Regions from separate parts of the Embleya sp. NBC_00888 genome, predicted to be linked through region 1. Evidence: riboswitches for the same ligand, from Rfam matches in the RefSeq annotation. Region 1 holds a riboswitch; each other region holds the start of a gene.
The links. Region 1 has a riboswitch for cyclic di-AMP ahead of OG948_RS22550 (NlpC/P60 family protein). Riboswitches for the same ligand answer to the same signal wherever they lie in the genome.

Region 2: linked by a shared signal. The riboswitch ahead of OG948_RS47640 (NlpC/P60 family protein) and the one ahead of OG948_RS22550 (NlpC/P60 family protein) in region 1 are both predicted to bind cyclic di-AMP.
Region 3: linked by a shared signal. The riboswitch ahead of OG948_RS20290 (transglycosylase family protein) and the one ahead of OG948_RS22550 (NlpC/P60 family protein) in region 1 are both predicted to bind cyclic di-AMP.
Region 4: linked by a shared signal. The riboswitch ahead of OG948_RS07750 (transglycosylase family protein) and the one ahead of OG948_RS22550 (NlpC/P60 family protein) in region 1 are both predicted to bind cyclic di-AMP.

Annotation. Positions count from the first base shown of each region.
Region 1 covers NZ_CP108784.1:5,256,888-5,264,305, forward strand. Annotated here, with positions in the region: gene pcrA (DNA helicase PcrA) at 1-2,054, opposite strand, end outside; gene OG948_RS22535 (PIG-L deacetylase family protein) at 2,212-2,931, shown strand; gene OG948_RS22540 (IS4 family transposase) at 2,977-4,215, shown strand; gene OG948_RS22545 (hypothetical protein) at 4,524-4,880, opposite strand; cyclic di-AMP (ydaO/yuaA leader) riboswitch at 5,225-5,362, shown strand; gene OG948_RS22550 (NlpC/P60 family protein) at 5,372-6,457, shown strand; gene OG948_RS22555 (LuxR C-terminal-related transcriptional regulator) at 6,553-7,230, opposite strand; gene OG948_RS22560 (PspC domain-containing protein) at 7,227-7,418, opposite strand, start outside.
Region 2 covers NZ_CP108785.1:3,021,805-3,029,222, forward strand. Annotated here, with positions in the region: gene OG948_RS47635 (NADP-dependent oxidoreductase) at 24-944, shown strand; gene OG948_RS47640 (NlpC/P60 family protein) at 1,132-2,094, opposite strand; cyclic di-AMP (ydaO/yuaA leader) riboswitch at 2,101-2,293, opposite strand; gene OG948_RS47645 (TMEM165/GDT1 family protein) at 2,703-3,287, opposite strand; gene OG948_RS47650 (TetR family transcriptional regulator) at 3,586-4,155, opposite strand; gene OG948_RS47655 (multidrug efflux SMR transporter) at 4,152-4,472, opposite strand; gene OG948_RS47660 (hypothetical protein) at 4,671-5,345, shown strand; gene OG948_RS47665 (DinB family protein) at 5,370-5,918, opposite strand; gene OG948_RS47670 (flavodoxin family protein) at 6,064-6,789, shown strand; gene OG948_RS47675 (histone deacetylase) at 6,885-7,418, opposite strand, start outside.
Region 3 covers NZ_CP108784.1:4,808,198-4,815,615, reverse strand. Annotated here, with positions in the region: gene OG948_RS20305 (hypothetical protein) at 1-1,324, shown strand, start outside; gene OG948_RS20300 (acyltransferase family protein) at 1,358-2,608, opposite strand; gene galE (UDP-glucose 4-epimerase GalE) at 2,851-3,819, shown strand; cyclic di-AMP (ydaO/yuaA leader) riboswitch at 4,279-4,500, shown strand; gene OG948_RS20290 (transglycosylase family protein) at 4,505-5,860, shown strand; gene OG948_RS20285 (PIG-L family deacetylase) at 6,038-7,418, opposite strand, start outside.
Region 4 covers NZ_CP108784.1:1,979,920-1,987,337, forward strand. Annotated here, with positions in the region: gene OG948_RS07740 (DUF6421 family protein) at 1-171, opposite strand, end outside; gene OG948_RS07745 (nucleobase:cation symporter-2 family protein) at 573-2,039, shown strand; gene OG948_RS07750 (transglycosylase family protein) at 2,161-2,904, opposite strand; cyclic di-AMP (ydaO/yuaA leader) riboswitch at 2,905-3,096, opposite strand; gene OG948_RS07755 (EthD family reductase) at 3,293-3,628, opposite strand; gene OG948_RS07760 (phosphoenolpyruvate hydrolase family protein) at 3,770-4,594, opposite strand; gene OG948_RS07765 (Tm-1-like ATP-binding domain-containing protein) at 4,596-5,840, opposite strand; gene OG948_RS07770 (SDR family NAD(P)-dependent oxidoreductase) at 5,998-6,783, shown strand; gene OG948_RS07775 (PucR family transcriptional regulator) at 6,905-7,418, opposite strand, start outside.

The DNA.
Region 1 (7,418 bases):
CCGTCCTCCAGACCGGTCAGGAACACGGTGGGGAACTCCAGGCCCTTGGCGGTGTGCAGGGTCATCAGCGTGACCACGCCGCCGTCCTCGCCGTCGGTGGGGATCTGGTCCGAGTCCGCCACCAGGGAGACCCGCTCCAGGAAGTCGGCCAACGTGCCGGCGCCACCCTCCTGCGCCTGGGCCTGCTCGAACTCCAATGCCACCGCCGCGAGTTCCTGGAGGTTCTCGATCCGGGTCTCGTCCTGCGGGTCGCTGGACGCCTGCAACTCGGCCAGGTAGCCGGTCTGTTCCAGGATCGCCTCCAGCACGGTCGCCGGACCCGCGCCGCCGTCCACGACCGCGGTGAGGTCGTCGAGCAGTTGCACGAAGCCCTTGACCGCGTTGGCGGACCGCTTGGCCAGGCCCGGCGCGTCCTCGGCGCGGCGCAGTGCCCGGGCGAACGGGATCCGGTCGCGGGTGGCGAGCACCTCCAGGCACGCCTCGGCCCGGTCGCCGATGCCGCGCTTGGGCACGTTCAGGATCCGCCGCAGCGAGACGGTGTCGTCCGGGTTGGCCAGCAGCCGCAGGTAGGCGAGCACGTCCCGGACCTCGCGGCGCTCGTAGAAGCGCACACCGCCGACGACCTTGTACGGCAGCCCGACCCGGATGAAGACTTCCTCGAACACGCGGGACTGGGCGTTGGTCCGGTAGAACACCGCGACCTGGCCCGGCTTGGTCTTGCCCGCGTCGGTGAGCCGGTCCACCTCGTCCGCGACGAACTGGGCCTCGTCGTGCTCGTCGTCGGCGACGTACCCGACGATGGGGGTGCCCTCGCCGGCGTCCGTCCACAGGTTCTTCGCGCGCCGATTGCTGTTGCGCTCGATCACCGCGTTGGCCGCGCTGAGGATGGTCTGCGTCGAGCGGTAGTTCTGCTCCAGCAGGATCGTCGTGGCGTCGGGGTAGTCGGCCTCGAAGTCGAGGATGTTGCGGATGGTCGCGCCGCGGAACGCGTAGATCGACTGGTCCGCGTCACCCACCACGCACAGCTCGGCCGGTTCGATCTCGGCCAGGCCCGCCTCGGCCGGGTTCACCAGGTCGCCGTCGACCGTGCGCCGGGGGCCGCTGCCCGCCGCGCCGCCGACCAGTTCGCGCACCAGCGTGTACTGCGCGTGGTTGGTGTCCTGGTACTCGTCGACCAGCACGTGCCGAAAACGCCGCCGGTAGTGCTCCGCGACGTCCGGGAACGCCTGGAGCAGATGCACCGTGGTCATGATCAGGTCGTCGAAGTCCAGCGCGTTGGCCTGGCGCAGCCGCTCCTGATACATCGTGTACGCCTGACCGAGGATGCGCTCGGTCTCGTTGATCGCCTTCGCCGCGAAGTCCTCGTGGTCGACCAGCTCGTTCTTGAGGTTGGAGACCTGCGCGTTGAACTTGCGCGGCGGGAACTTCTTCGGGTCCAGGTCCAGGTCGCGGCAGACCATCGCCATCAGCCGCTGCTGGTCGGCCGAGTCGTAGATGGAGAACGACGAGCTCATGCCGAGCTTCTTGTACTGCTGCCGCAGGATGCGTACGCACGCCGAGTGGAACGTGGACACCCACATGGCCCGGGTGCGCGGCCCGACCAGCGCCTCGACCCGTTCACGCATCTCGGCGGCGGCCTTGTTGGTGAAGGTGATCGCCAGGATCTCGCCGGGGTGCACGTCCCGGGCCGCGAGCAGATACGCGATCCGGTGGGTCAGCACGCGCGTCTTGCCGGAGCCCGCGCCGGCCACGATGAGCAGCGGGGACCCCTCGTGCACGACCGCGGCGCGCTGTTGCGGGTTCATTCCGTCCAGCAGCCGCGCCGGATCCACGACCGGGCGCGGCGCGCCGTTGCGGTAGTAGGCGTCGCGCGGCTCGGGCGGCGGTGCGTACTGCCCTTCGTACAGGTCGTCCGGATAGTCCTCCGGAAGGCCGTACACGTGGTTCTCGTCCGGCTCGGGCGGCAGCGGAATGTCGTCCGCGGGGCTCGTGGGGGACTTCTTGGCCGCGGTCTCGAAACCGGGCAGGGGGATGTCGTCGAAGAGGCTGCTCATCGTTCCCCGAGTCTAGGTGGGTAACAAGCGAGTCGTGCTCGGCCCTTTGTACAGAGCGGAGATCATTGCGCCGACGACGGGTTTTCGCCGCCGGCATCACGTCGATCGGGATCGGTGGATCACCGGTCGGGGATCGATCCGATCAAGGGAGTACATCGTGCTGGACGATCGTGACGTGGAACGGGTGCTGGTGCTGGCCGCGCACCCGGACGACATCGACTACGGGGCGGCGGGGACGGTGGCGACCTGGACCGAGGCCGGCGTCGAGGTGAGCTATTGCCTGGTCACCGACGGGGACGCGGGCGGCTTCGACCCGGCGGTGCCGCGATCCGAGATCGGCGGGATCCGGCGGGCCGAGCAGACCGCGGCGGCGGCGCACGTGGGGGTGAAGCGGCTGTACTGGCTCGGCTACCCGGACGGACGGTTGGCCGCGACCCTCGAACTGCGGCGCGACATCACCCGGGTGATTCGGCAGGTGCGGCCGCAGCGCATGGTGATCCCCAGTCCCGAGCGGGACTGGACGCGGCTCGCGCCCAGCCATCCGGATCATCTGGAGGCGGGCGAGGCGGCGATGCGGGCGATCTACCCGGACGCCCGGAACCCCTTCGCGCACCCCGAGTTGCTGGACGCGGAGGGACTGCGGGAGTGGACCGTGCCGGAGACGTGGTTGTCGCCGACGGGGGACCCGGACCACGCGGTCGAGGTGAGCGCGGTGTTCGAGCGCAAGATGGCGGCGTTGTTGTCGCACACGAGTCAGACGAGTCATCTGTCCGGGCTGCGCGATGAGGTGACCAGGATGCTCGGCCGCAATGCCCTGCGGTTCGGTCTGGGCGCGGGGCGGATGGCCGAGGTGTTCCGGGTGGTGGACACCCGCTAGACCCAATACCAGTGACTTTGATGGGGTTCGCTCGTTGGATGGGTTGTGCCAAGGCCTGGGCAGGTGAAGTCGTCGACGGGTGAGCGGTTCTCGGATCGGATCGCGTTGGGGGTGTTGACGCGTGCGTTTCCGCCGGAGTTGGTCGACGAGGTGGTCGCGGGGTGTGGGCGGGTCGAGCAGCGTCGTCGGTTGTTGCCGGCGAGGGTGGTCGTCTACTTCGTCCTGGCGATGTGTCTGTTCTCGGGTCAGGGCTACGAGGAGGTCGCGCGTCTGCTCACGCAGGGTCTGGAGCGGGAGCGTCGGTGGGTGGGGACGTGGCGGGTTCCGACGACCGGGGCGATCGGGCGGGCGCGGCTGCGGTTGGGGCCGGAGCCGTTGAGGGTGTTGTTCGCTCGGGTGTGTCGTCCGGTGGCGGTGCCGGGGACGGTCGGGGCGTGGTATCGCGGGCGCCGTCTGGTCGCGGTGGACGGCACGACCTTCGACCTGCCCGACAGCGAGGCGAACGCGGGTTTCTTCGGTCGGCCGGGTACGAGTCGGGGCCAGGGTCGGAGCGCGTATCCGCAGGCGAGGGTGGCCGTGTTGGTCGAGTGCGGCACCCACGTGGTGTTCGCGGCCGACATCGCGCCGCTCGCCGTGCGCGAAACGACCGCGGCCCGGCGGTTGTTCGCGTCGTTGGAGCCCGGGATGCTCCTGTTGGCCGACCGGGGTTTCCACGACTTCGAACTGTGGCGGGCGGCCTCCGGGACCGGCGCGGACCTGTTGTGGCGGATCAAGGGCAACGCCGTGCTCCCGGTCCTGACCTCCCTGCCCGACGGGTCCTACCTGTCCGAGATCTTCGCCGGTCACGACCGCCGGCGCGTCGATCCGATCCGGGTCCGTGTGGTCGAGTACACCCTGGGCCCGGGCGGTGGGGAGGAGATCGTGTATCGGCTGATCACCACCGTCCACGATCCCTCGGCGGCTCCGGCCGCCGAGTTGGCGGCGCTGTATCACGAGCGGTGGGAGATCGAGACCGCCCTCGACGAGATCAAGACCCACCAGGGCGGTCCCGGCCACGTGTTGCGTTCCCGTCACCCGGCGGGTGTCGAACAGGAGATCCTCGGTGTTCTCCTGGTCCATCACGCCCTGCGCGACCTGATGCACCACGCCGCTCGGGATGTGGACTGCGACCCGGACAGGCTGTCCTTCATCCGAACCCTGCGCGTCGTCCGCCGCCACGTCACCGGCCAGGCGGCGTTTTCCCCCCTCCCGACTCGCCGTCGCACTCCTCGCCACCCTGTGTGAGATCCACGAACGGCCCCTGCCGCCGAGGCGGTTGCGCTCCAACCCCCGCGTCATCAAACGCAAGATGTCCAACTGGGCGCTCAAGCGAACCGAGCACCGCAGCACACCCCCACCGAACCCACCCGACGTCACGCTCGTCGGACCGACCCGCACCACCCCAACCTGCCGCAGAAAGACCTAAAAACACCGGTATTGCCGCTAGACCCTGTCCGGCGGACCCATCGGGATCCGCCGGACAGGGCCTGGCGCGCTCGGCGAGGGATCGAGGACACGCCCGGGAGGTGAGCCGGCGGGTTCGTCGCGCCGGCTCAGGTCCACATGACGGCGATGGCGATGTTCGCCACGGTCAGCAGGCCGATCGCGCCGAGGACCTTCGGGGAGACCCGGTCCGCGGCGCGATTGCCCCAGACCAGCAGCAGGATCGCCAGCAGGATCACCAGCTTGGTGCCGATCTTGGCGTTGTCCACGTCCTGGTCCAGACCCGCCTGGACCACCCCGACCAGCGCCAGACCGGTGACGAGCATGGTCAGCGCACCGTGCGTCATCGCGGGCACGATCCGCACGTCGCCGGTGCGCAGCCCGGACATCTGGGTGAGAAAGCCGCCGAGCAGGGACGCGATGCCCACGATGTGCAGGACCAGCAGGATCTGCCGCAGAACGTCCACGTCGTACAACTCCTCGTCGGCTCCTCGCGCGGCGCCCGGGACGCCGTCGTCGTTGCGGGTCGCAGCTTAGCCGGCGGCCGATAAGGGACCTTCCGGTTGGTCATACGCGAGTAATGTGCGCCAAACGGCTCAAGATCGACTTTCGGGAATCCGGGCGCTTTTCCCGTGATACGGGGAGAAGGAAACGGCGACCTTGGTAAAGTTTTGGCAATGCAGAGGCCAATGGTGATGGTCGTGACACGCCTGTGACTAGTGTTCTGCGACAGGCGATCGGCTCGACGTCGGCCACCCGGTCGACACGATCGCCTCCGCCGAATTCGGGGACGCGTTTCGGTGACTGTGGGTGACCGCAGTCGTCGCGGCGAGAAGCCGGAACCGGGGACCCTCGCAGTCCCTGGGGTGAATCGGTGCTCCGGCACCGTAGGGCGCCTTCTTCCGCCCGAACCCGTCAGCTAACCCGGTAGGCGGCCGAGGAAGGAGACCCGCCACCAGTGGCGTCCCAACGTCGACCCGGGCAGCACCGCAAGCCCAAGCCGCGCACCGCCGTCCGTACCGCAGCGACCGTCGTCACGGCCGCCGCGACGATGACCGGCGTGATGACCTTCGCCGGCACCGCGAGCGCGGATCCCGCGCAGTCGTTCCAGCAGACCAAGGAACGCGTCAACCAACTGCACAGCGACGTGATCAAGGCCACCGACGCCGCCAACGGCGTCGAGGAGCAGATCACCAAGCAGCAGGGCACCGCGAACCAGACGCAGGCTCGGATCACCGAGGAACAGACCGCGCTGAACGCCCTGCGCGACCAGATCGGTGTCCTGGCGGCCAACCAGTACCGCAGCGGCGGCCTGCCGCCGTCGCTCTCGCTCGCGCTCAGCGGCGACCCCGAGGGTTACCTGCAGAAGTCGCAGATGATGTCCCAGCTCGACGGCCAGCAGGCCGCCAAGCTGAAGCAGATCGCGGCGCAGGCCCGAGTTCTCCAGCAGGACCGCACCGAGGCCTCCTCGCAGCTCGCGGAACTGGAGAAGCTGCGGACCGAGCTGAACAAGAACAAGGCCGACATCCAGGCCAAGCTCTCCGAGGCCCAGCGGCTGCTGAACACGCTCACCGAGCAGCAGAAGAAGGAAGTCCTCGACTCGGACGAGCACGCGGGCGACACCTCGCGTACGCCCGACCGCAGCTCGCGGGACAAGGAGAAGGACACCGCGCCGGCGACCAACATCCCGGCCTCCGGCCGGGCCCAGGCCGCGATCAACTTCGCGTTGGCGCAGATCGGCAAGCCGTACGTCTCCGGCGCCGAGGGCCCCGGCTCGTACGACTGCTCCGGCCTGACCCAGGCGTCCTGGAAGGCCGCGGGCGTGACGCTCACCCGCACCACCTGGACCCAGATCAACGACGGTCCCAAGATCGCCAAGAGCGCCCTCCAGCCGGGCGACCTGGTGTTCTTCTACTCGGACAACCGGCACGTGGGCATGTACATCGGCAACGGCCAGATCGTGCACGCCCCGCGTCCGGGCAAGACCGTGACCAAGGCGCCGCTGGACTCGATGCCGTTCCTCGCGGCCATCCGACCCGGCTAGGCCCACCGGACACCGACGACACCTCGACGGCGCCCGTCCTCGGAACGAATCCGAGGGCGGGCGCCGTCGTGTGTGCCGGGGTACCGCCGGTCCGGTCAGACCAGCCGGCGGTCGGTCGCCCAACGGGTCAGCTCGTGCCGGTTGGAAAGCTGCAACTTGCGCAGCACGGCGGACACATGGGTCTCCACCGTCTTGACCGAGATGACCAGCCGCCGGGCGATCTCCTTGTACGCGTAGCCGCGCGCGATCAGCCGCAGCACCTCGCGCTCGCGCTGGGTGAGCCGGTCCAGGTCCTCGTCGATCGGCGGCACGTCGGTGGCCGCGAACGCGTCCAGCACGAAGCCCGCCAGACGCGGCGAGAACACCGCGTCGCCCTCGCCGACCCGGCCGATCGCGCGGATCAGCTCGTCGCCGGTGATCGACTTGGTCACATAGCCCCGGGCGCCACCGCGGATCACCCCGATCACGTCCTCGGCCGCGTCCGAGACGGACAGCGCCAAAAAGCGCACGGCCGGGATCAACGACGCGCACTGGCGCAGCACCTCGACCCCACCGCCGCCGGGCAGGTGCACGTCGAGCAGGACCACCTCGGGACGGGTCTCGGTGACCACGGCCACCGCGCTCGCGACGTCGTCGGCCTCGCCGACCACCTCGACCGCCTCGCCGATCTCGGCGCGCACGCCGGTTCGGAACATCCGGTGGTCGTCGACCAGGACCACCCGGGTACGGGGCGCTCCCTCCGGGTGCTCGGTGCTCGTCTCGGTGGCGTTCACGTGTTCGTCCTTCCCACAGCGGCCCGGCCGGCCTCGGCTCGGCGCATCTCCAGCTCGACCTCGGTGCCCTCGCCGGGTTCGCTGCGGATGTTCGCGGCGCCCCCGTTGCGGCGCATGCGCCCCAGCACGGACTCTCGCACACCGAGCCGGTCGGCGGGCACCGCGTCCGGGTCGAAGCCGGGTCCGCG
Region 2 (7,418 bases), on a different replicon from region 1:
TTTCGGACGGGGAGGCAAGTGACGTGCGCGCTGTCGGTCAGGATGTGCTGGGTGGTCCCGAGGTGTTGCGGGAGTTCGACCTGGAGCGGCCGGTGCCCGGCCCGAGCGAGGTACTGGTCGGGGTGCACGCGGCGGGCGTCAACCCGACCGACTGGATACATCGGGCCACGGGCCTGATCCTTGGCGAACCGCCGTTCGTGCTCGGGTGGGACGTGTCGGGCGTGGTGGAGGCGGTGGGCCTGGGGGTGACGATCCATCGACCGGGCGACGAGGTGTTCGGCATGCTGAGCTACCCGTACGGCAACGGGGCGCACGCCGAGTACGTGGTCTCGGCGGCCCGCCACCTGGTGCGCAAGCCCGCGAATGTCGACCACGTGCGGGCCGCCGCGCTGCCCCTGGCCGCGATCACCGCCTGGCAGGCCCTGGTGGACACCGCGGAACTGCGGGAAGGGCAAAGGGTGTTGATTCACGCCGCGGCGGGCGGGGTCGGTCACCTGGCGGTCCAGATCGCCAAGGCGCGCGGCGCGTACGTGATCGGCACCGCGAGCGCGGCCAAGCACGACTTCGTCCGCGGGCTGGGCGCCGACGAGATGATCGACTACGCCACGACCGACTTCGCCGACGTCGTGCGGGACGTGGACGTCGTGCTGGACGGCGTCGGCGGCGAGTACGGTCCCCGCTCGCTGCGGACGCTGCGCCGGGGCGGCGTGCTCGTCGCGATCGTGAACAACGTCGGGGACCTGGACGTCGAGCGGTACGGGGTCCGGGCCGAGGAGATGCTCGTCGAGGCCGACCACGCGGCCATGCGGCAGGTCGCGGACCTGGTCGAGGCGGGGCGACTGCGCGCCGCGATCGACTCGGTGTTCCCGCTGGCGGACGCGGCCAAGGCACACGAGCGCGGGGAGACCGGCCGGGTCACGGGCAAGATCGTCCTGACGGTCTGACGCCCGCGCTCCGGTCCGCCCGCCCCCGGTCCGCCCGCCTGCACCCGCGTGTCCGCCGGGACGCACGGCGGCGCCGCGCGCTCCGACCGTCGTCGGAGGGCACGGCGCCGAAAGCGCGTCCCACTATGCGGTTGTGTCACCGTCGCCGGAGCATATGTGCGCCGACCGCGGCGGGTTGCCGGTTCGATCAGGCCGGGCGGGTGGCGCCGGCGATCGGCATGGTGTTGATCGAGGCGATCTCGACCGACTTGCGCGGGTTGGGGGCGTGCACCATCTTGCCGTCACCGATGTAGATGCCGACGTGGCTGATGCCCGAGTAGAAGAACACCAGGTCGCCGGGCTGCAGGTTGGCGACCGACACGTGCGTGTCGGCGGCGAACTGGTCGTTGGTCACGCGGGGCAGCGAGATGCCCGCGGACTTGTACGCGGCCTGGACCAGACCCGAGCAGTCGTACGCGTTCGGGCCGGTGGCGCCGTACACGTACGGCTTGCCGATCTGCGCCTTGGCGAAGGCCACGGCCTGGGCGGCCTTGCTGCTCGACGCGGTCGAGGAGCCGCCGGTCGGCGCCTGGTTGCCCTTCGAGCCGCCGGTGGCGGGCTTGGCCGCGGGCTTGACCGACACGTCGGCCGACGGCTTGCTCGCCGGCTTGGGGGTGGTCTTGCCCGGCGTGACGGAGGTCTTGGGCTGGACCTTGATGCTCGGCTTGGCGGGCGCGGCGGCCTTGGGGGCCTCGGGCGCCGAGCCGTCCAGACGCAGGGTCTGGCCGATCTCGATCAGGTCCGGGCCGGACAGCAGCACGTCGCGGTTGAGCTCGTACAGGCTCTGCCAGCCGCCGTTGACCTGGTTGGTCTGGGCGAGCCGGAACAGCGTGTCGCCGGCCTGGACCACGTAGCGGGCCTTGTCGGCGGCCGTGTCGGTCTCCGGCGTGGCGGGCGCGGCCTGGACCGGGGCCGCGTCGACCGCGGCGGTGGGGACCGCCGACAGCACGGCGGAGGGGGACTGCTCGGAGGTGGAGGGGGCCTGCGCCGGGGCGGCGCCGGCGGTGGCGACCGGGATCACGACACCCATGCCGGCGATGCCCACCGCCGCGACGAAGCGGCGGACGTTGGTGGGTCGAGCGGCGCGATGGCGAGCGTTTGTGGACAGCATGAAATGGGGTCCTCTCCTGTCGCCTACGAGGTGAGCTGTCGGATTCGGACTGGAGCAGCCCGGTCGCGTTACGCGACTTCACCCCTAGCCGTCACCGGAACGATCCCGGCCACGGCGATTCACCTGGTTCCCCCGCTCCCGTCGGATTCTTCGATGTAGACCTCCCGCTGCCGGCGACGGGATTCGGCGTACCGGCGACAGGGTTCACCCGAAAGGTGAATCGGCGAGAAAGGTAGGCAATGCGGATGCCTGATCACAACCGAAACGCCGACTTCGCCTTGCGGGTAAAGGCGGAATAAATGCGACATCTCTCCCGCGTTCGGCTCCTGTGCACCGGTGATGACGAGGGGATATCTCGGAGAGTGGCGTGATCGTGCGGTAACGGAAAATAGTCGAGACTCGTCGCGGGGCGCGGAAAATGAATTGCGGCCCGAAGTCGGCTATATAATTTATGTCCGTTATATCCATGCGGCCTACATCACATTTCGGGCAACCGATCGACTGGTCATGCCGGACATGCCGGCGATGCCCCGATCCGCCCCTCGCCGTCGTCGGGGTGACCGGCGGCGCGGGCGCCATCCGCGGGGCCGGGCATCGCCGGGGGCGGGTCAGCCGGTGAACACCTCCACCAGCGACCAGATCGCCAGCCCGAGCATGCACAGGCCGCCGATCCGCTGCACCGTCTGCAGCGGGACGCGCTTGGCGATGAACCGCCCGGCGAGCAGGGCCAACGCGGACACCGACATCAGTGCCGCGGCCGAGCCGATCGCGGTGGACCAGGTGCCGTTCGTGGCGGCCAGGTTGGCCGTGGTGATCTGGGTGAGGTCGCCCCATTCGCTGATGAACACGGCCACGAAGGCGGTCGAGAAGACCGGCCGGAAGCCGGTCACGCTCTTGCCCGCGGTGTCCTCGTCCTCCTCGCCCGCTCCGCCGCGCAACAACATGAAGGCGCCGAAGCCGAACAGGGCGGCGGAGACGAGCTTGACGATCCAGCCGGGGAGCAGCCCGAGCAGGCCGCCCGCGCCGACGGCGAGGGCCACGTGTACGACGAACGCGGCCGAGGTGCCGAACCACACGTAGAGCGGACGCATGCGGGTGCCCATGGCAAGCGACGCGAACATCGTCTTGTCCGGGAGCTCGGCGAGGAAGATCAGCCCGAAGGCGGTCAGGATCGCCAGAAGGTCGAGGCGCATTCCGGGTGGCTTTCTGCGAGAGCCGGACCCCGGGTCTTCACGAAGCGCCGCACGGCAACCGGAGGACCACTCGGCCCGGCACGACGGGGTGCACCCACGAGAAGACGAGGGTGCGTCGATGCCTGGCCGAAGGTCTCGCCCACCCGTGTCGAGCACGGGCCCGGCCACCGGGAGTCCGAGGACTCCAGCATGTCGACGACCGGTTCACGGGGCTACTCCCCTTCGCGGTCACGACTTTACCGCACCCGGCGCCGGCACCGGCCCGGCCGCTCCTCGGCGGGCCGGGCCGTTGCGACGCCTACGACGAGCCGTTCGCCGACGACGACCCGCCCTCACCCAGGACCCGGGCCAACGACCAGCGCAACTGTGTCTCGTCCAGCGTCGTGTCCAGCGTCAGCACCTGAAGCATGGTCCCGTCCAGCACGGCGAGCGCCGCGGCGGCGGCGCGCGGTCCGACCCGGACGGACAGGAAATCGCCGACGCCCTCGACCCAGGCCAGGGCGAACCCGCGCAGCTCCGGGCTGCGGGCGGCGGCCAGGTACAACTCGTACTCGACCAGCGCGCGCGAGCGGTCCGCGAGGTATTCCGCGGTGAGCGCGGTGAGCACCCCGGGCAGGTCCTCCGCGTCCCGCGCCCGCCGGACCCACTCCTCCAGCAGCCGCACCGTCTCGGCCGACGCGTGCGCGAGCGCCGCGGCGACCAGGTCGTCGAGCGAGGCGAAGTAGTACGTGGTCGCTCCCAACGGCACGCCCGCCCGGGCCGCGACCAGGCGATGCGTGGTGTTGCCCACGCCCACCTCCGCGATCACCTCACACGCGCCGCGCACGATCCGCAGTCGCCGACCCTCCGGATCCCGGGCCGCGGTCAATGCGCACCACCCAGGTTCAACACCACGACGCCCGCGATCACCAGTGCCATCCCGAACGCCTTGAGCAACGTCACCGGCTCGTTCAGGAACGCCGCGCCGACCAGTGCGATGGCCACCGTCCCCAGTCCGGACCAGATCGCGTACGCCGTGCCCACCTGCAACTGCCGCAACGACAGCGTCAGCAGGTAGAAGGCACCCGCGTATCCGCCCAGACAAGCCAGCGTCGGCCACAGCCGGGTGAACCCGTCGGTGCTCTTCAGCAGACTGGTCGCGATCACCTCACACGAGATCGCCAGCCCCAGGAACAGCCAGGCCACGGGCCTCTCCCTCCGAGTGGTACAGATGTACAAGTACAAATGTACAAGAATGCTCGCGCCCGGGTGATCGGAGCCCTCGTCTCGGCCGCCGGCCCGGAAGGAGTCGGAACCGGCCGGACTCGGCCCGGAGCCGGCGCGGAACCGACGCGGCTCGCGGCCGGCCCCGGGACAGCCCAAACCGGTGGATAGGCTGCTTCGATGCCCATCGAACGGCCGGATCGCATTCGAGGCGCGACGGCCGATCGGCCGGCCGCGTGCGTCGCCGCGTTGCCGCCGTCGATCGGCGCGACCCGGCTGGTCGCGGTGGACGGGATCGGCGGTTCCGGCAAGACCACGTTCGCCGACGCGCTCGCCGCGCGACTGGGCGGCGCGCCGGTGGTGCGCCTGGACGACTTCGCCCGGCCGGGGGACTTCTTCGGCTGGTTGCCCAGGCTGCGCGCCCAACTGCTCGAACCGCTGGCCCGACACCAGGCCACCCGCTGCGACTCCTACGACTGGGCCGGCTACCGGATCAGCGGCTACAGCGAGGTTCCGGCCGCGCCGGTGGTGATCCTGGAGGGGGTCGGCGCGGCCCGGCGCGAACTCGGCCCGGTGACCGCGCTGCGCGTGCACGTCGACACGCCGGCCGAACTCGCCGCGGCGCGCACGCTGGATCGGGACGGCCCCGGACTGGCCTGGTTCTGGCGGCTGTGGCGCGCCGCCGAGGCCGAGCACCTGGCCCGGGACCGTCCGTGGACCCGCCCCCACCTACGCGTCGACGGGGCGGACGGACGCGGCGGGTCAACGATCGAACCCGACCGGCGCGCGCTCGCCGGCGGCGGCCGATGGTCGCCCTCGACGGCTCGCCGCGACGACCCCGGGTGTGCGGGGTGACCCCGGCCGGTTGCCCGGGATCGGTCACATGCCGGCGGCTCCGTCGAGGCGTTCGCGCAGGAGGTCGGCATGGCCGTTGTGGCGGGCGTACTCGGCGATCAGGTTGACCAGGACCCAGCGCAGCGAGAACGGCTTGCCGGTGGCCTTGCGGATACCGGTGTCGTCCAGGGACGCGGCGGCGGCGACGATCTCCCGCGAGCGCTCGCACTCGGCGTGCCAGCGGGCGAACGCCTCGGCCGGGTCGCCGTCCAGGTGCTCGAAGTCCTGATCCGGGTCGTCGTCGGTGTAGTAGAGCATCGGTACGTCGTCGCCGGCGAACTGGATGTGGAACCACCAGCGTTCGACGCCGGCCAGGTGCCGGATCATGCCGTGCAGCGACAACCCGGACGGCGAGACGGCCCGCTCGGACAGCTGCTCCGCCGACAGGCCCGCGCACTTGAGCTCGAAGGTGGCCCGGTGCCAGTCGAGGAAGCCGGTCAGGACCTCGCGCTCGTCGCCCAAATCGGCGGGCGACGTACGGGTGTCCTCGCGCCGGCGTGGGGAGTGGTGCAGGGGCGGGATCGACTCGGCCATGATCCACCTTCCGGTTCGGCAAAGGCACGAGTCTGCCCGACGGCACCGACATCGGGTCGGCGGCACGCGGCGAATGTGCCGGTCGGCGCGACCCGGTCGGGAGACGCTTTCCGGGTACGTCACACGGACACCCCGGGAGCCTCGGATGACCGATTTCGGACCACCGCCCGCGCGCTATGACGACCTGCGGGCGTTGTTCGTCAACTGCACGCTCAAGCGCTCACCCGCGGTCAGCAACACCCAGGGGCTCGTGGACCTCAGCCGGGGCATCATGACCCGGCACGGGGTCGTGGTCGACCAGATCCGCGCGGTCGACCACGAGATCGCCACCGGCGTGTGGCCGGACATGAGCGACCGGGGGTGGCCCGGCGACGAGTGGCCCGCGCTGTACGAGCGGGTGCTGGCCGCGGACATCCTGGTGTTGGCCGGGCCGATCTGGCTGGGCGACAACAGCTCGGTGCTCAAGCGGGTGGTGGAGCGGCTGTACGCGTGCTCCGGACTGCTCAACGACGCCGGCCAGTACGCCTATTACGGGCGGGTCGGCGGCTGCCTGATCACCGGCAACGAGGACGGCGTCAAGCACTGCGCGATGAACGTGCTGTACAGCCTCCAGCACCTGGGCTACGTCATCCCGCCGCAGGCGGACGCCGGGTGGATCGGCGAGGTGGGCCCGGGGGCCTCCTACCTGGATCCCGGCTCGGGCGGCCCGGAGAACGACTTCACCAACCGCAACACCACGTTCATGACCTGGAACCTGATGCACCTGGCCCGGTTGCTCAAGGACGCGGGCGGGATGCCCGCGTACGGCAACCAGCGCGCGGGCTGGGACGCGGGGTGCCGGTACGACTTCGAGAACCCCGACTACCGCTGAAGCCCCACCCGTTTCGAGCCCGACCGCCCGGAACCCCGGCCGCCGAGACCCCGACCGCGGACACCCGAGCGCGGACACCCGAAGGCGGTCGAGCCTCACGGCGCGAGCGCGGGCAGCGCGGTGATCGCCTCGGGGGTCCAGGTGCCGGCGGCGCCCGGACGGCCCGCGAGGTAGCGCGCCGCACGCCCGCGGGACCAGCCGTGCGCCTCGACGAGGCCGGCGGTCAGGTGTCGCAGGTACATCGCGGCCGGCGCGTTCCAGGGCGCGTCGGCGCTGCGCCAGGGGGCGGTCAGGGTGAGGATCGTGTGCCCGTCGGCGGCACCCACCCGGACGACCGTCTCGTAGCGGCCCGGACCCAGGGTGGCCCGCCCGGTGACCGGCAGCGTGCTCAGGTCGAGTTCGGCACCGGGCGCGCGGTACATCTCCTGCGCGGCCAGATCGGCGAACTGATCCCGGGTCACCAGGTAGGCCCGAGCCGGGGTCCGGCCCGGATCCAGCGGGTCGTACAGCGCGAGTCCGCCGGTCCAGGACTTCGACTCGAAGGCGAAGTACAGCCGGCCCGGCAGCACCACCGGCCGGATGGCGCGCGGCGCGGCGGGGTTCCGACAACCGGGATAGGTCCGCGCACC
Region 3 (7,418 bases), 450 kb from region 1:
CACGCCGTGGCCGATCAACGGCGTCGGCGGTGACGTGGGCACCCTCGCGAACTGGGCGGGGGCGATCAACCGGGGCGAGTCGATTCCCTCGGGCGTGTACCCGCCGCTGTTCCCGGAACTGCTCGCGCTGTGGGCGAAGGTGTTCCGGCACGGGAACACCTCGTACGCCCTCCAGGACCTGCAGATCCTGATCATGGCGCTGATCGGTCCGGCCGCCTACCTCGCCTGGCGCCTGTGGTTCCAGCCGCTGTGGGCTCTGGCCATCGGCGTGACCAGCTCGATCCCGCTGTACGAGCCGGTCAAGCCCTACACCACGATCGTGCTGGTCGTGTTCGTGCCGATCATCGCGAAGTTCATCCAGGTCCTGCGCCGATCACCGCAGATGACGACGCGCGATCGGGTGACCACCGGTGCGGCCTTCGGCGTGATGCTGGGCGTGATGGTGATCGCCTACTCGGGCTGGTTCGTCTGGTCCGCGGCCGGTGTGCTGGTGACCTGTCTGCTGGTGTTGCCCTGGAAGCGCGGCTTCAAGGCGGCGATGGTCTTCGTGGTCGCGACGATCATCCCGTTCCTGATCATCGGCGGCCTGTACATCAAGGACCTGCTGCTCAAGGGTGGCGGCGAGAAGGACGACTACTTCTACTTCGACACCAAGGTCGACCCGGCCTACTTCCTGATGTGGCGCGGCGACTCGCCCGGCGAGGTGGGCATGTGGCCGCCGCCCGGCGAGCTCGGCGGCGTCGGCGTGTTCATGCTGATCCTGCTGCTGGGTCTCGCGGTCGCGCTCGCGCTCGGCATGCGGCGCTCGCTGGTGCTGGCACTCGTGGCCTGCCTGGCCAGCTCGTGGCTGATGCGCTTCTGGTTCGCGTCGCACATGTTCCAGGACCAGGCGGTGCAGCTCTACCCGCGCACCTCGATCGAGCTCGCCTACGTGATGCTGCTCCTGGTCGGCGTGGCGGTGCACCTGTCCGCGCAACGGCTGAAGTCGCTGTGGAACCGGTTCGTCGTGCACCGCACGGACCCGGCCACGGAAGCCGAGCCCAAGCACGTCGGCGCGCGCTGGCGCACGACTCCCGGGATGGCGAGCACGATCGGCGCGCTGGCCGCGATGGTCCTGCTGTTCGGCACCGCCGCCTCGTCGGTCGCCGACGACATCATGCCGGTGGACGACTCGAGCATCGGTTCGCTGACCTACCGCTCGCACCAGTTGCAGAAGGCCGGCGGCGAGTGCCCGCGCTACGCGAACAAGCACAAGTGCCAGCGGCTGGGCACCCCGCCGTGGAAGCTCCCGGTCCGCAACACGCCGGGGGCGAACAACGGCTGAGCGGGAACCGCGGGACCCAAGGGCCGGGTGGTCCTAGCGGTTCACCGATACGGAAGAGGGCGGCGTCGAGGGCGAGGAACCCGGCGCCGCCTTCGTCGTGTCCGAGGTGGCCGTCTCGGCTTGGGCGGGCTTGGGCTCCGGCAACCGGGACCGGAACAGGCCCGGGGTCCAGTCCTTCAACCGCATCGCGGGCTTCTCCACCAGGTACCACGAAGCGGCGGCCAGAACGAAGGTGCCGACCAGCGACAGGCCGAGGTAGGCCATGAAGCCGTGGCGGTTGTACCCGAGCACGACCAGGAACTGCTCGACGACGAAGCCGTAGATATAGATGCCGTACGACAGGTCGCGCTTGCGGCCGACCACCCGGAAGGGCTTGGGCAGGCGCACCGCGAGCCACATCAGGGCGTACGCGAAGGCCGGGAAGCCGATCACGAAGAAGCCGCCGAAGCGCATGCTCGCGAACAACGCGACGATCGAGACCACGCCGAGCACGTCGTTGACCGGGATGCGCTCCTGGTAGAGCTGGAAGAGCATGCCGACGCAGAAGAGGAAGCTCAGGTAGATCAGATACTGGCTGTGCAGCGGGCCGATGAACTCGCTCAGGATCGGCACGTGGATGTTGGTGCCGTTGGTGTTCTGCGGACCGCGCCAGCCGGGGGCGTTCACCAGGTCCATGACGATCCAGCCGTACAGCAGGGTGGTCACCAGCAGCACGAACCGGCGGGATCCGCGCAGCACGCCGGACCAGGCCATCGCCGCGACGACCACGTAGCAGGTCATCTCGTAGCTCAGCGACCACAGCGCGCCGTCGAAGCCGGGGTCGAAGGCGTGCCCCTCCTTCTTCCCGGTGGCCAGGATGTTGGAGATGTCCAACTGCCGCAGACCGGTCCACCAGTTCGCGCGGATGTAGTCGAACGGGCCTTCGCCATGGCGCCAGAAACCGTCCAGCGAACCCTGCTGGTGACGGAACATGATCGGCGCGGCCACCAGCGCGGTGAACAGCACGCAGACCCACAGACCGGGCAGGATGCGCAACATCCGGTGCCACAGGTAGCGCCCGGTCGTGGTGCGCATGCCGCTGCGGGTGATCAGGAAGCCGGACAACACGAAGAAGCCGTACACGGACATCCGGCCGAGGCCGACCTGCATGCCGGTGAAGCCGTTGCCCGGCTCGTGCTTGCCGAAGCCGCCCAGGATGTGCGCGTGCGCCACCACGACCGCTGTGGCCAGCAGGAGCCGGATCAATCCGATGCTGTTGTCCCGGCCGGAGAATCGTTCGGCCAACGTTCCATGCCGACCCACTCCGAAGTCGCGTCGCACGCGCTTTACGCCCTTCCCGATGTGGCCGCCCCAGAAGCGACGCAGGATCCCTCCTGAGCGAATATGCGCCCTGCCCACGAGATCCTGTGCATGGTAACGGTCGACCCGACCCCGGGTCAGGCACCCTGGAAGGGGTGCGTCGGACGGGTCGCCGCGCGCGGTTCGCGCTCCCTCCGCGAACCCGGGATGCCGGGTAGGGTCGCCTCATGAAGTGGCTTGTCACCGGCGGTGCCGGGTACATCGGGACGCATGTCGTGCGGGCGTTGCTCGCGGCCGGCGAGGATGTGGTCGTCCTCGACGACTTCTCCACGGGCGCGCGCGAACGGGTTCCCGAGAAGGTGCCGCTGGTGGTCGGCTCGGTGCTGGACCGGGCGCTGCTGGACGAGACGTTCCGGGCGCACGCCGTGGACGGCGTGGTGCACATCGCGGCGAAGAAGCAGGTGCCCGAATCGGTCGCGCGCCCCCTCTACTACTACGAGGAGAACGTCGAGGGCCTGCGCGTCCTGCTCGCGGCCATGGTCGCGGCCGACGTCACGCGCGTCGTGTTCTCCTCCAGCGCCGCCGTCTACGGCATGCCCGACGTCGACCTCGTCGACGAGGACACCCCGTGCCTGCCGATCAACCCGTACGGCGAGAGCAAGCTCGTCGGCGAGTGGATGATCAAGGCCACAGCGCGCGCGCACGGCATCTCGTACGCCGCGCTGCGCTACTTCAACGTCGCGGGCGCGGGCGCGCCGGAGCTCGCGGACGAGGGCGTGTTCAACCTCGTGCCGATGGTGCTGGAGAAGCTGACGGCGGATCAGCCGCCGGTGATCTTCGGGGACGACTACGACACCCCGGACGGCACCTGCGTGCGCGACTTCATCCATGTGGTGGACCTGGCCGAGGCGCACGTGGCGGCCACCCGTCGGCTCGGCACCGACCCGGACGCGCGGCTGGTGTTGAACGTCGGTCGCGGTGAGGGCACGTCGGTGCGCGAGATGGTGGAACTCATCCGCGAGGTCACCGGTTTGCGCGACATCGCGCCGGAGCTGCGACCCCGGCGCGCGGGCGACCCGGCCCGGGTGGTCGCGAGCGCCGATCGCATCACCACCGAACTGGGCTGGAAGGCCCGGCACGACACGGCGGACATGGTGGAGAGCGCCTGGGCCGGCTGGCGCGCGCAGCGCGGCTGAGTCCCGCACACACCGCCCGCGGCGCCGCGCATCGGCCGGCGCCGCGAGCGGTCGCGGGCGGTGTCGCGTCGCGATCCCGCGACGGCGCAGGGTGAAGTCGCCTGGGGCAAATCGGACATGGCGCGCTTCGTTTGTGGGACGAATCACGTCGACCACGGGTGCGAACGCCCATGTCGGTGGGCAGGCGCCCGGTCCGCGCGACGCCACACGCGATGCGGATGTGACGAACGGGACGTAGGTGATCTTTCCCGGGTGATCGACCTACACGGCGACCAAGGGCCGTTGTCACGCGTTTCCGTCCCTTCCACCACGGAACGCCAACTACGGTCCTTTCCGTAAGGGATCATCTACATTGCGCTCATCCGCAAAACGGATAATCGACGTCTATCCGACACAGACTTGTGATCTTCGGCGAGGCCTGCTTAGCGTTCGATCCGTCCGTATCCCACACGGACCCCGATCGCCGGTACGCCGAATCCTGTCGCCGGCCGTTCGGGAGGCTGACGAGCACCACACGACAGGAGCGGGGGAACCACAGGTGAACCGCCGCGAACGGCCCCGATCTCGATGATCGGACGCCGCGAACGGCTTGGGGTGAAGCCATGTCCTTCGGGACGTGGCCGGGCTATCGATCTCCGGCCCGAATCCGACAGCTCACCTCGTAGGCGTGGGAGAGGATCCAGCCATGCTGTCCGGAACCGGGCGTCATCGCCGTCGCAGCACCAGTAGGACCACGCGTCTGATCGCCGCGGCGGGTGTCGCCGGAGTCGGCGTCGCCATGCCGATCATCGGCGCGGGCACCGCCCAGGCCGCCTCCGTGAGCACCTGGGACAAGGTCGCCCAGTGCGAGAGCACGGGCAACTGGCAGATCAACACCGGAAACGGCTTCTACGGCGGCCTGCAGTTCACCGCGAGCACCTGGAAGGCGTTCGGCGGCACGGAGTTCGCCGCCCGGGCCGACCTGGCGACCAAGGGTCAGCAGATCGCGATCGCCGAGAAGGTCCTCAAGGGCCAGGGCCCCGGCGCGTGGCCGGTGTGCTCGGTCAAGGCGGGCCTGACCCGAGGCGGCGCCGCCGCCGACGTCGACACCGGCTCCTCGGCCGGCAAGACCGCGCCGAAGACCGCTCCCAAGACCGAGACCGCCAAGCCGGCCCCGAAGAAGACGGAAGCCGCGCCGAAGATCGAGGTCAAGACCGAGGCTCCGAAGACCGAGGCCCCCAAGGCCGAGGCCCCGAAGACCGAGGCACCCAAGACCGAGACGCCGAAGACCGAGCCGGCCGCCGCGACCTCGTCCTATGTCGTGGTCACCGGCGACACGCTCTCCAAGATCGCGAACGCCGCGCACGTGCCCGGCGGTTGGCCGAAGCTGTACGAGGCCAACAAGTCCGTCGTCGGCGAGAACCCCGACCTGATCTTCCCGGGTCAAAAGCTCGCGGTCGACGGCAAGGCCGCGCCGACCACCACCAAGACCGAGGCCGCCGAGCCCAAGGTCGAGGTGCAGAAGGCCGAGACGCCGAAGACCGAGGCGCCCAAGGCCGAGGCCCCGAAGGCCAAGACGGAGAGCAAGCCGGCTCCGAAGGCCGTGACCACCAAGACCGAGGCCGCCAAGACCGACTCGACGACGACCGCCTCCGGCTCGTACGTCGCCCCGGTCTCGGGCGCCACGCTCACCGCGAGCTTCGGCTCCGGCGGCTCGCGCTGGTCCAGCGGCAGCCACACCGGCCAGGACTTCGCGGTCTCGACCGGCACCACGGTGCGCGCGGTCACCTCGGGCACCGTCGTGTCGGCCGGTTGGGGCGGCGCGTACGGCAACGAGGTCGTCATCCGGCACGCGGACGGCAAGTACACCCAGTACGCGCACCTGTCCTCGATCTCGGTCAAGGCCGGGATGAAGGTGCAGACCGGCCAGAAGATCGCGCTCTCCGGCGCGACCGGCAACGTCACCGGCCCGCACCTGCACTTCGAGGTCCGCACCACGCCGAACTACGGCTCCGCGGTCAACCCGATGACGTGGCTGCGCAGCCACGGCGTCAGCGTCTGAGTCACCCGCTCCACCCGCTGCACCCGCTGCATTCGAGTCACCGCTGCACCGAACGGCGGGCGTTCCCTCCCGGGAGCGCCCGCCGTTCGCGTGTGCGGACCGGTGCGCGTGTCCGAACGGTTCGCGTGTCCGAACGGTTCACGTGTGCGGACCGGTGCGCGTGTCCCGACGGTGCCGTCAGGGCAGCCGCGCGGTGCGCAGCGCGCCGTCCGGACCGAGCCACAGGGCCACCGCGTGCCCGGCGCCGTCCGGCGCGCCGGTGGGATCGACCGCGACCGCGCGCTCGTCGAGCACGACCGGCGCCCCGGACGCGCCGAGCACGATCGGCCGGCCGTCGGCGTCCCGGGTCAGCGTCGCCGTCGTGCCGTCCGCTCGGGGCACTCGGCTCAACGCCTCGTAGCCCGCGCCCGCGGCGCCCGAGCCGGCCGGCACCCACCCGTTCGGCCCGCCCTCGACCACGCTCGCGATCTCCGGTGTGCCGGCCCGCCGGTAGGCGACGCCCACCCTGCCGTCGGCGCCCACCGACACGGCGGGCGGGCCCGCCGGTCGCTCGGCCGCGATCGTGCGCGGCGGCCCCGACCGCTCGCCGACCGGTTCCCAGTAGCGGATGCCCTCGCGCGCAGTGCCGAAGACCACGACCCGGCCGTCCGGGCGGGTCACCGCGCCGGGCCCCTCGACGATCTCGCCGCCGCCCAGGTCCCGCCACGGCGACCACGTGTCGCTCCCGGCGGGCCGATGACGGCCGCTGATCCCCTTGTCCCGGTCGCGCACGAACAGGTACAGCCCGCCCGCGCCGTCCACTGCGACCACCGGTGTGCCCGGGCCGCGTCCGTCGCCGTCGGGGTTGCCCAGGCGGTGCCACGGCCCCAATTCGCCGCCGGGCGTCGTCTCGGTCGCCGTGAGGATCTCGAACCGGTCCCGATCGGCCCGTCGGGCGCCGCCGATGCGCAGCGCGAACACCGCGATCCGGCCGTCCGCCGTGCGCACCGCGGCGAGCCCCGGGGCGAGTTCGCCGTCGCCGGGGCCGGGCATCGAGTGCGCCGGGGACCAGTTCGGGCCGCCGACGGCGTCCTGGGTCCACCGGGTGACGCGCCCGCCGAGCACGGCCCACGCGGTGAGCCGGCCGTCCGCGCCGAGCACCGGGCGCACTCCCGCGTTCGGGTAGCGGTAGGTGGTGCTCTGCGGCCAGTTGGTCCCGGGCGCGGTGTCCCGCACCTTGAGGTCGCCGCAGTCCACCCGACCCGGGCAGTGACGCACCCGGTCCGTCCAGCCGTACACCCGGTTGATCCCGTCCTTGCGCTCGCGCGCCGCCGGCGCCAGATTGTGCGGCCAACGCTCGTTGTAGTAGCCCCGGTAGGCGATCGCGGCGGCGCTCGCGGCCGGTCGATCGGCGTTGTACCGGCGCAGCGCCTCCCACGTGAACTGCGCGGCGGCGGTGTGGTCCTGGTGGTCCGAGACGCCGCCGTTGTCGGCGTGTACGGGGTGCGCGCCATCGTGTCGCTGCCGATCCGGCTCCGGGTCGAGCGTGCGCACCACGGTCGGCGTCTGGGCCCGCATC
Region 4 (7,418 bases), 3.3 Mb from region 1:
GACCGCCGACGTGATGTCGGCGACCAGGGCGCGGGCGGACGCGTGCTCGGACGGCTCGATCGAACCGTCCTTGGCCTGCAACGGACGCAGGTCGGCGACGGCTTCCTTGAGCACGGGCCACAGCGGGTGGTCTACGGCGGTACGGACGGCTACGCGGGTCATGTTCGACATGGAACCCTCTCAGGAGAAAGCAGGAACCACGGTCAGAAGAACCTATGTCAAAAGAATTTAACGCCGCAAGGGCATTTCAAACGCAATCTTATCGTCGCTGGTACGTTTTGCCCGAATAAGTTGAAAATGCGACCCGGCCGCCTTCCGGAGATCGACGCCGCGTTTGGAGGAAGCCACAAGATGTGACCGGCCCGAACCGCCGACGTCTGTGCCTATTGACCGCCGATCCGGCCCGTCCCTACAGTCTCCTTCTGATCAACGGAATATTGATTCCGTATAGCGAAATAATCGGCAGGGGAACGCCCCGGATCCGCATCCACTCCCACTGCCCGATCCTGCGATCCAGTACGTCCAATGGGCCGGGCCGTCCTACGACGGCACCCGATGTGGAGGCGCCGATCATGGGCTGGAGAACCACCAGGAAGACCGCGGGCGCGGCGGGATCGCCGGGCGATGCCGCCGACGGGGCGTCACCGGGGGCCGGGGCGTCGCCCGTGCACCCCGTGGACGAGGTGCTGCCGCCGGGGCGCATGCTGGCCGGCGCCCTGCAACACGTGGCCACGATGTACGCCGGAGTCGCCGCGCCACCGCTGATCATCGGCGGGGCGCTGGGCCTGTCCACCGCGGAGCTGACCACGCTGCTGGGGGCGAGCCTGCTGATCGCCGGGCTCGCCACGCTGCTGCAGACGCTCGGCTTCTGGCGGATCGGCTCACGACTGCCGTTCGTCAACGGCGTCACCTTCGCGGTGGTCTCGCCGATCCTGGCGGTGGCCGCGGCCAAGCAGGACGCGACACTGCCGGTGATCTTCGGCGCGACGATCGTCTCGGGCGTGTTCTGTTTCCTGCTCGCGCCGGTCTTCTGTCGACTGATCCGCTTCTTCCCGCCGGTGGTCAGCGGCACGGTGATCACCCTGATCGGGGTGTCCCTGCTGCCGGTCGCCGGGAACTGGTCGCAGGGCGGCGACAGCAAGGCGGCCGACTACGGCTCGACGACCAACCTCGGGCTCGCCGCCGCCACGCTGGTCGCGATCCTGGTCCTGCACCGGGTGCTGACCGGCTTCCTGCAGCGCGTCGCGATCCTGCTCGGCCTGCTCTTCGGCACCCTGCTGGCCATCCCGTTCGACAAGGTGGACGGCGGCGCCCTGGGCGACCTGGCCGTCTTCGAGGTCCCACAGCCGTTCGCGTTCGGCGCGCCGCAGTTCGACGTGTCGGTGACCGTGTCCATGCTCGTGGTGATGATCGTCTGCATGACCGAGTCGACGGCCGACATCATCGCGCTGGGCGAGGTGGTGGACAAACCCGCCGACGATCGCACGATAGCCGGCGGTCTGCGCGCCGACGGCCTGGCCACCGCGCTCGGCGGGGTGTTCAACGGCTTCGCGTGCACGGCCTTCGCGCAGAACATCGGCCTGGTCGCGCTGACCCGGATCCGCAGCCGGTTCGTGGTCGCGGTGTGCGGCGGATTCCTGGTCCTGATGGGCCTGATGCCGATCGTCGGCGGCCTGGTCGCGCTCGTCCCGCAGCCGGTCCTCGGCGGCGCCGGCGTGGTGCTGTTCGGCACCGTCGCGGTGGCCGGCATCCGCACCCTGGGCAAGGCCGACCTCGACGCCGGCCCCAACGCGCTGATCGTGGCGGTGGCCCTGGCCTTCGGCGTCTTCCCGATCGCGTTCCCGGACTTCTACCACGCGTTCCCGGACAAGGTCGCGATGATCGCCGAGTCCGGCATCTCGGCCGGCTCGATCATCGCGGTCGTCCTCAACCTGCTGCTCAACCACACCGGATCCGCGTCCCGCGAAGCGGCCGACGAACCGGCGATCCCCGCCCCCACCCGGTCCGCAGGAGCCACCGAACTCCCCAGCCGGGCCTGATCGATCGACGAAGCGAACGGCAACACGGCCACACGGCGTTCCATTTCGGTCACCACCGACCGGACATGGGCGTGGGCCCCGCCGAAGTCCTCGACGGGGCCCACGTGTTGCCGTTCGTGCGTCAGACGGCGAGCTTGGTGCCCACGCTGATCACGTTCGGGTTGTCACCGATGACACCCGAGTTGGCGGTGTACAGGGCCTGGTAGCCACCCTTGACGCCGAGCTTGGCGGCGACGGAGGAGAGCGTGTCACCGGCCTTGACGGTGTAGCTGCCGGAGCCCGAAGCCTGCTTGCTCGCGGCCGACTTCGACGCGTCCTGCGCGGCGACGTCCTGCTTCGGCTGCACCTGGACCTTCGGCGCGTCGGCGCCGGAGTTGCGCGGTGCGGTCTCGGTCGCCGACTCGGCCTTGGCCGCGGCCTTCGGCTCGTCCTGGGCCTTGGTCTTGCCGGTGGTCGAGGACTCGGCCGTGGCGGACGCGTTGCCGCCCTTGGCCAGACCGGCCTTCTGCGAGCAGACCGGCCAGGCGCCGGGGCCCTGCGCGGCCAGCACGCGCTCGGCGACCGCGATCTGCTGTGCCTTGCTCGCCTGCGCGGCGCCGGCCGCGTACTCGCCGCCGCCGAAGGCGTTCCAGGTGCTCGGGGTGAACTGCAGACCGCCGGAGAAACCGTTGCCCGTGTTGATGCTCCAATTCCCGGTGCTCTCGCACTGCGCGACCGCGTCCCACGTGGACGAGGACGCCGCGTTCGCGCTGCCCGCCATGCCCACGAGGGGAAGGACGAGACCCGCACCGGCGGCGACGGCGATGCCGGCGCGACGGCCACGAGAGAGCGAGCGAACGGGAGCGGTGATGGCACGGAAGGTCATTGATTACCTCGTCGGGCGCCTACGAAGTTAGCTGTCGGGTTCGGACGATTGGCCCGGCCTCGCCTGAAAACAGGCATGGCTTCACCCCACGACATCGACATTGCCGATGCCGGCACTCACTTGGTTCCCCCGCTCCTGCCGCCAGTCGATATCGACTGCTTCCCTCGGGCGGCGGCAGGATTCGGCGTACCGCCCGGGGAGTCCGCTTGTGCGAACAACCACGAAGCTACGCACCGGGCCGCCGGGTTGGCAAACATTTCGGGTGCTTTGTGAGGTGCCCCATAGGCAGGAATAACACCGATTTGCCCGATATGTCGCCATCCTCGCAGCTCACGGCGCCGGCGTCCACGGTGCGCGGCCGCGTGGTCACCCGTGCGGCACCGTCGGGCTATTCCGTCGCGGGCAGCTCCACTGGTACGACTACCCGCTCCACGTCCCAAAGGAACGTCGCGCCGCCGGTCGCGAAATTGGCGACGTCGGCCACCGTGGCCCGGCCCTCGGGCGAATCCAGGGTTGCCTCGATACCCGCGCGGGTCGGCGCGTACAACCCGACCACCAGGTAATAGGGCGGCTGCGCGCCGGAGGGGTCCGGATCGCACTTGCCGATGGTCCAGCCGGTCAATCCCGGCATCGTGCGGGCGAGCGGGACGTGCTTCTCCCAGTAATAGGCGTCGAACGCCGCCGGGTCCTCGGGGTGGCCATACAGCACGGTCAGCTTGTACACACGCGACTCCTCGTGGTCGTGGTGGATGTGTCCTGCTGGTGGTGCCCTGTGCGTCCTGCCTCCGACGTGGCACGCCCGGTGCGTCCCGCCGGTACCGCCCTGCGTCCGGCACGAGATGCCCGGATTCGTACGGCGCGGTGCCTACCGGGCTCCGATGGCCTTGAACGCCCGCGCCTGCTCGGTGATGGCCGTCTCGGTCGGCAGCCGTTCCATGCTGGAGGCGCCGAAGAAGCCCACCACGCCGGTGGTGTGCGCCAGCACGTACGCGGCGTCCTCGGGCTCGGCGATCGGCCCGCCGTGGCACAACACCAGCACGTCCGGGTTCACCTCCGCCGCCGCGTCGCGCATCCGCTGCACCCGCTCCACCGCCTCGTCGAGCGAGACCGCGGTGCTCGCGCCGATGCTGCCCTTGGTGGTCAGCCCCAGGTGCGGGACCAGGACGTCCGCGCCGGCCGCGGCCATCGCGCGGGCCTGCTCCGGATCGAAGACGTAGGGCGCGGTGAGCAGGCCGCGCTCGGCGGCCAGCCGGATCATCTCCACCTCCAGGTCGTAGCCCATGCCGGTCTCCTCCAGGTTCTGCCGGAAGACACCGTCGAACAGGCCGACCGTGGGGAAGTTCTGCACGCCCGCGAAGCCCATCGCGGCGAGTTGGTCCAGGAAGTGCGGCATGATCCGGAACGGATCCGTGCCGCACACCCCGGCCAGCACCGGAGTACTCCGCACCACCGGCAGCACCTCGCCGGCCATCTCGACCACGATCGCGTTGGCGTCGCCGTAGGGCAGCAGCCCGGCCAGCGAACCGCGTCCGGCCATCCGGTAACGGCCGGAGTTGTAGATGATGATCAGGTCCACGCCGCCGGCCTCGGCGCACTTGGCCGACAATCCGGTGCCCGCGCCCGCGCCGATCACGACGCCGCCCTGCTCGACCGTCCTGTGCAGTCGGCCCCGCGCCTCGCGTCCGTCCATCTCAGTCCACACGTCCCTTCGTGATCATCTCGTGCAGTCGATCCGCCGCCGCCGTGGCGAACGCCGGATCGTTGATGTCCGTCGCCGCCTCGTGCAACTCGACGGCACTGCCCGCGAGTCCGGACCGCAACTCGTCGAACAGCGCCTTGTCGGCGACGGAATCGTAGAAGGGCGCGCCCTCGACGTCGATCGCCGAGACCCCGCGCAGCGGCAGGTAGAGGGCGGTGGGACCGGTCGCGGCGATCAGTTTCGCGGCGATCCGCCGACCCAGCTCGGCGTTCTCCGCCGGCGTGGTGCGCATCAGCGTCACGGTCGGGTTGTGCACGTACAGCTTCCGCTCCTCGAACCGCTCGGGCACGGTATCGCGCGGGCCGAAGTTGACCATGTCCAGCGCACCCACGCTGACCACCTGCGGCAGCCCCATCCGCCCGGCCGCGGTCAGCCGTTCGGGGCCCGCGCTCAGCACCCCGCCGACCAGGTCGTCGGCCAGCTCGGTGGTGGTCAGGTCGAGGATCCCGGCCAGGAAGCCCGCCTCGGCCAGGTTCTCCATCGAGGTGCCGCCGGCGCCGGTGGCGTGGAAGACCAGCACCTCGTAGCCCAACTCGGTGAGCCGCTCGCGCGCGGCGTCCACGGCCGGCGTGGTCACCCCGAACATCGACGCCGCGACCAGCGGACGGCCCTCGCCGCTCACCCCCGCGACCGCCGCGCGATCCTCCGCGTAGCCGCCCGCCATGCCCGCGATCGCGTCCGCCGCGTTGCCCAGGATCCGCTCGGAGAGCCGGTTTATCCCGGCGATGTCCACGACGCTGTACATCATCGTGACGTCCACCGCGCCGACGTAGGGCGACACGTCGCCCGCGGCCATCGTGGAGACCAGCAGCTTGGGCACACCGACCGGCAGCGCGCGCATCGCGTAGGAGGCGATCGCCGACCCGCCCGAGCCACCCATCGCGAGCACACCGTCCACCCGGCCCTGGTCGAACAGCTCGCGCAGGATGGACGCGGCGCCCTCGGCCATCGCGGCGGTGGCCGCGCCCCGGTCCGCGCGGGTGCGCAGGTCGGCCAGATCGGTGCCGGCCGCCGCCGCGACGTCCGATGCCTGCACGTCGGCCTGGGCGAGCGACTCGCCCAGCACACCCACGTTCATCAGGACCACCTCGGCTCCCCGGGCCCGCAGCCGGTAGGCCAGCCACGCGTATTCGGATCCCTTGGTGTCGAGCGTTCCGATCAGTACGACGGTGGGCATCGGTGCCTCCGGTGGTGTCGGTACGGCTTGCCGGGTTGACTCTTCGGCGGCGGACGGCCGCGCACAGTAACCCAACCGGATGATCATGGCGATGGAAAGCACCGTGCGATAGGACGGGTGGCGAGTTACGAAGTTTTGGCACGTCACGGAGGTATCGATGGCGGAGGAACCGGACGCACGGGTCGCAATCGTCGCGGGAGCCGGCGACGGCATCGGGCGCGCCTGCGCGCTCGCCCTGGCCCGGGACGGCGCGGATCTGGCGCTGGCCGCGCGCCGACCCGAGCCGCTGCGCCGACTCGCCGAGGAGATCGGCGGGCTGACCGGCCGTCGGGTGCTCGCGATACCCACCGATCTGGCCGACCAGGCCGAGTGCCGGGCGCTGGTGGACACCGCGGCCCGGGAGTTGGGCCGGGTCGACGTGGTGGTCAACGTCGCCACCTACAACCCCTCGGGGCGGCTGGAGGACCTGGATCCGGCGGAGTTCCGGCGGGCGTTCGAGATCAATGTGCTGGGCGTACTGGCCGTCTCGCGCGCCGCGCTGCCGTACATGCGCGCGGTCGGCGGCGGCTCGATCGTGCAGATCAGCTCGGAGGCGCCGCGCGCGAAGCTGGTGAACCTGGGCGCGTACGCGGCGACCAAGGCCGCGATGGAGGTCGCCTCCGGTGTGCTGGCCAAGGAGGTCGGGCCGGACGGCGTGCGGGTGAACGTGGTGGTCGCGGGCTACACCGAGAACGCCAAACTGGCCGCGTACATCGCCGACATCGCGGCCCGCCGACAGGTACCCGAGGCCGAGGTGCGCGCCGAGATGACCAAGTCGTCGGCGCTGCGCCGGATCACCCTGCCCGAGGACATCGCGGACGCGGTCGCGTTCCTGTCCTCGCCCGGGGCCAGGGCGATCACCGGCACGGTCACCCCGGTCACGTCGGGCGTGTCCTTCGGCTGACCCACCGCGACGCACACCGGCCGCGCGGTCGCCTCCGCGCGGTCGCGTCGCAGCCTGTCGAGGGCGCGCCGCGCGCCCCTCCGCGGCCCCTCGCCGGCACTCGGCGGTGTCCCGGACCCGCTCAGCGCAGCTTGAGCGCCAGGAAGAAGTCCACCTTGTCCTCCAGCCGGGCCAACTGACGCCCGGTCAACTCCTCGATCCGGCCGATCCGATAGCGCAGCGTGTTCACGTGTACGTGCAACCGCGCCGCGCACCGCGTCCAGGACCCGTCGCAGTCCAGGAACACCTCCAACGTGCCGACCAGATCGGCCTGATGGCTCGCGTCGTACGCGCGCAGCGGTTCCAGCAGGCGCCCGCGGAACGCCCGCCGCACGTCCTCCGGCACCGCCGCCAACAGCGCGACGTGCGACGCGAGTTCGGCATGCCCGACCACCTCGACCCGACCGGACCTGGTGGCCGCGATCCGGCCCGCGTGCCAGGCCTCCTCCAGTGCGCCGCGCAGCCCGTCGGCGCGGGCCACCCGCGCGCTCACCCCGATGTGCACCCGTACGCCGCTCGCGATCGGCCCCTCCAGCGCGGCCAGCCGCTCGCGCAGCAGCCGCGTGGTGGGGTCGGGTTCGCCGCCCTCCTGGTCC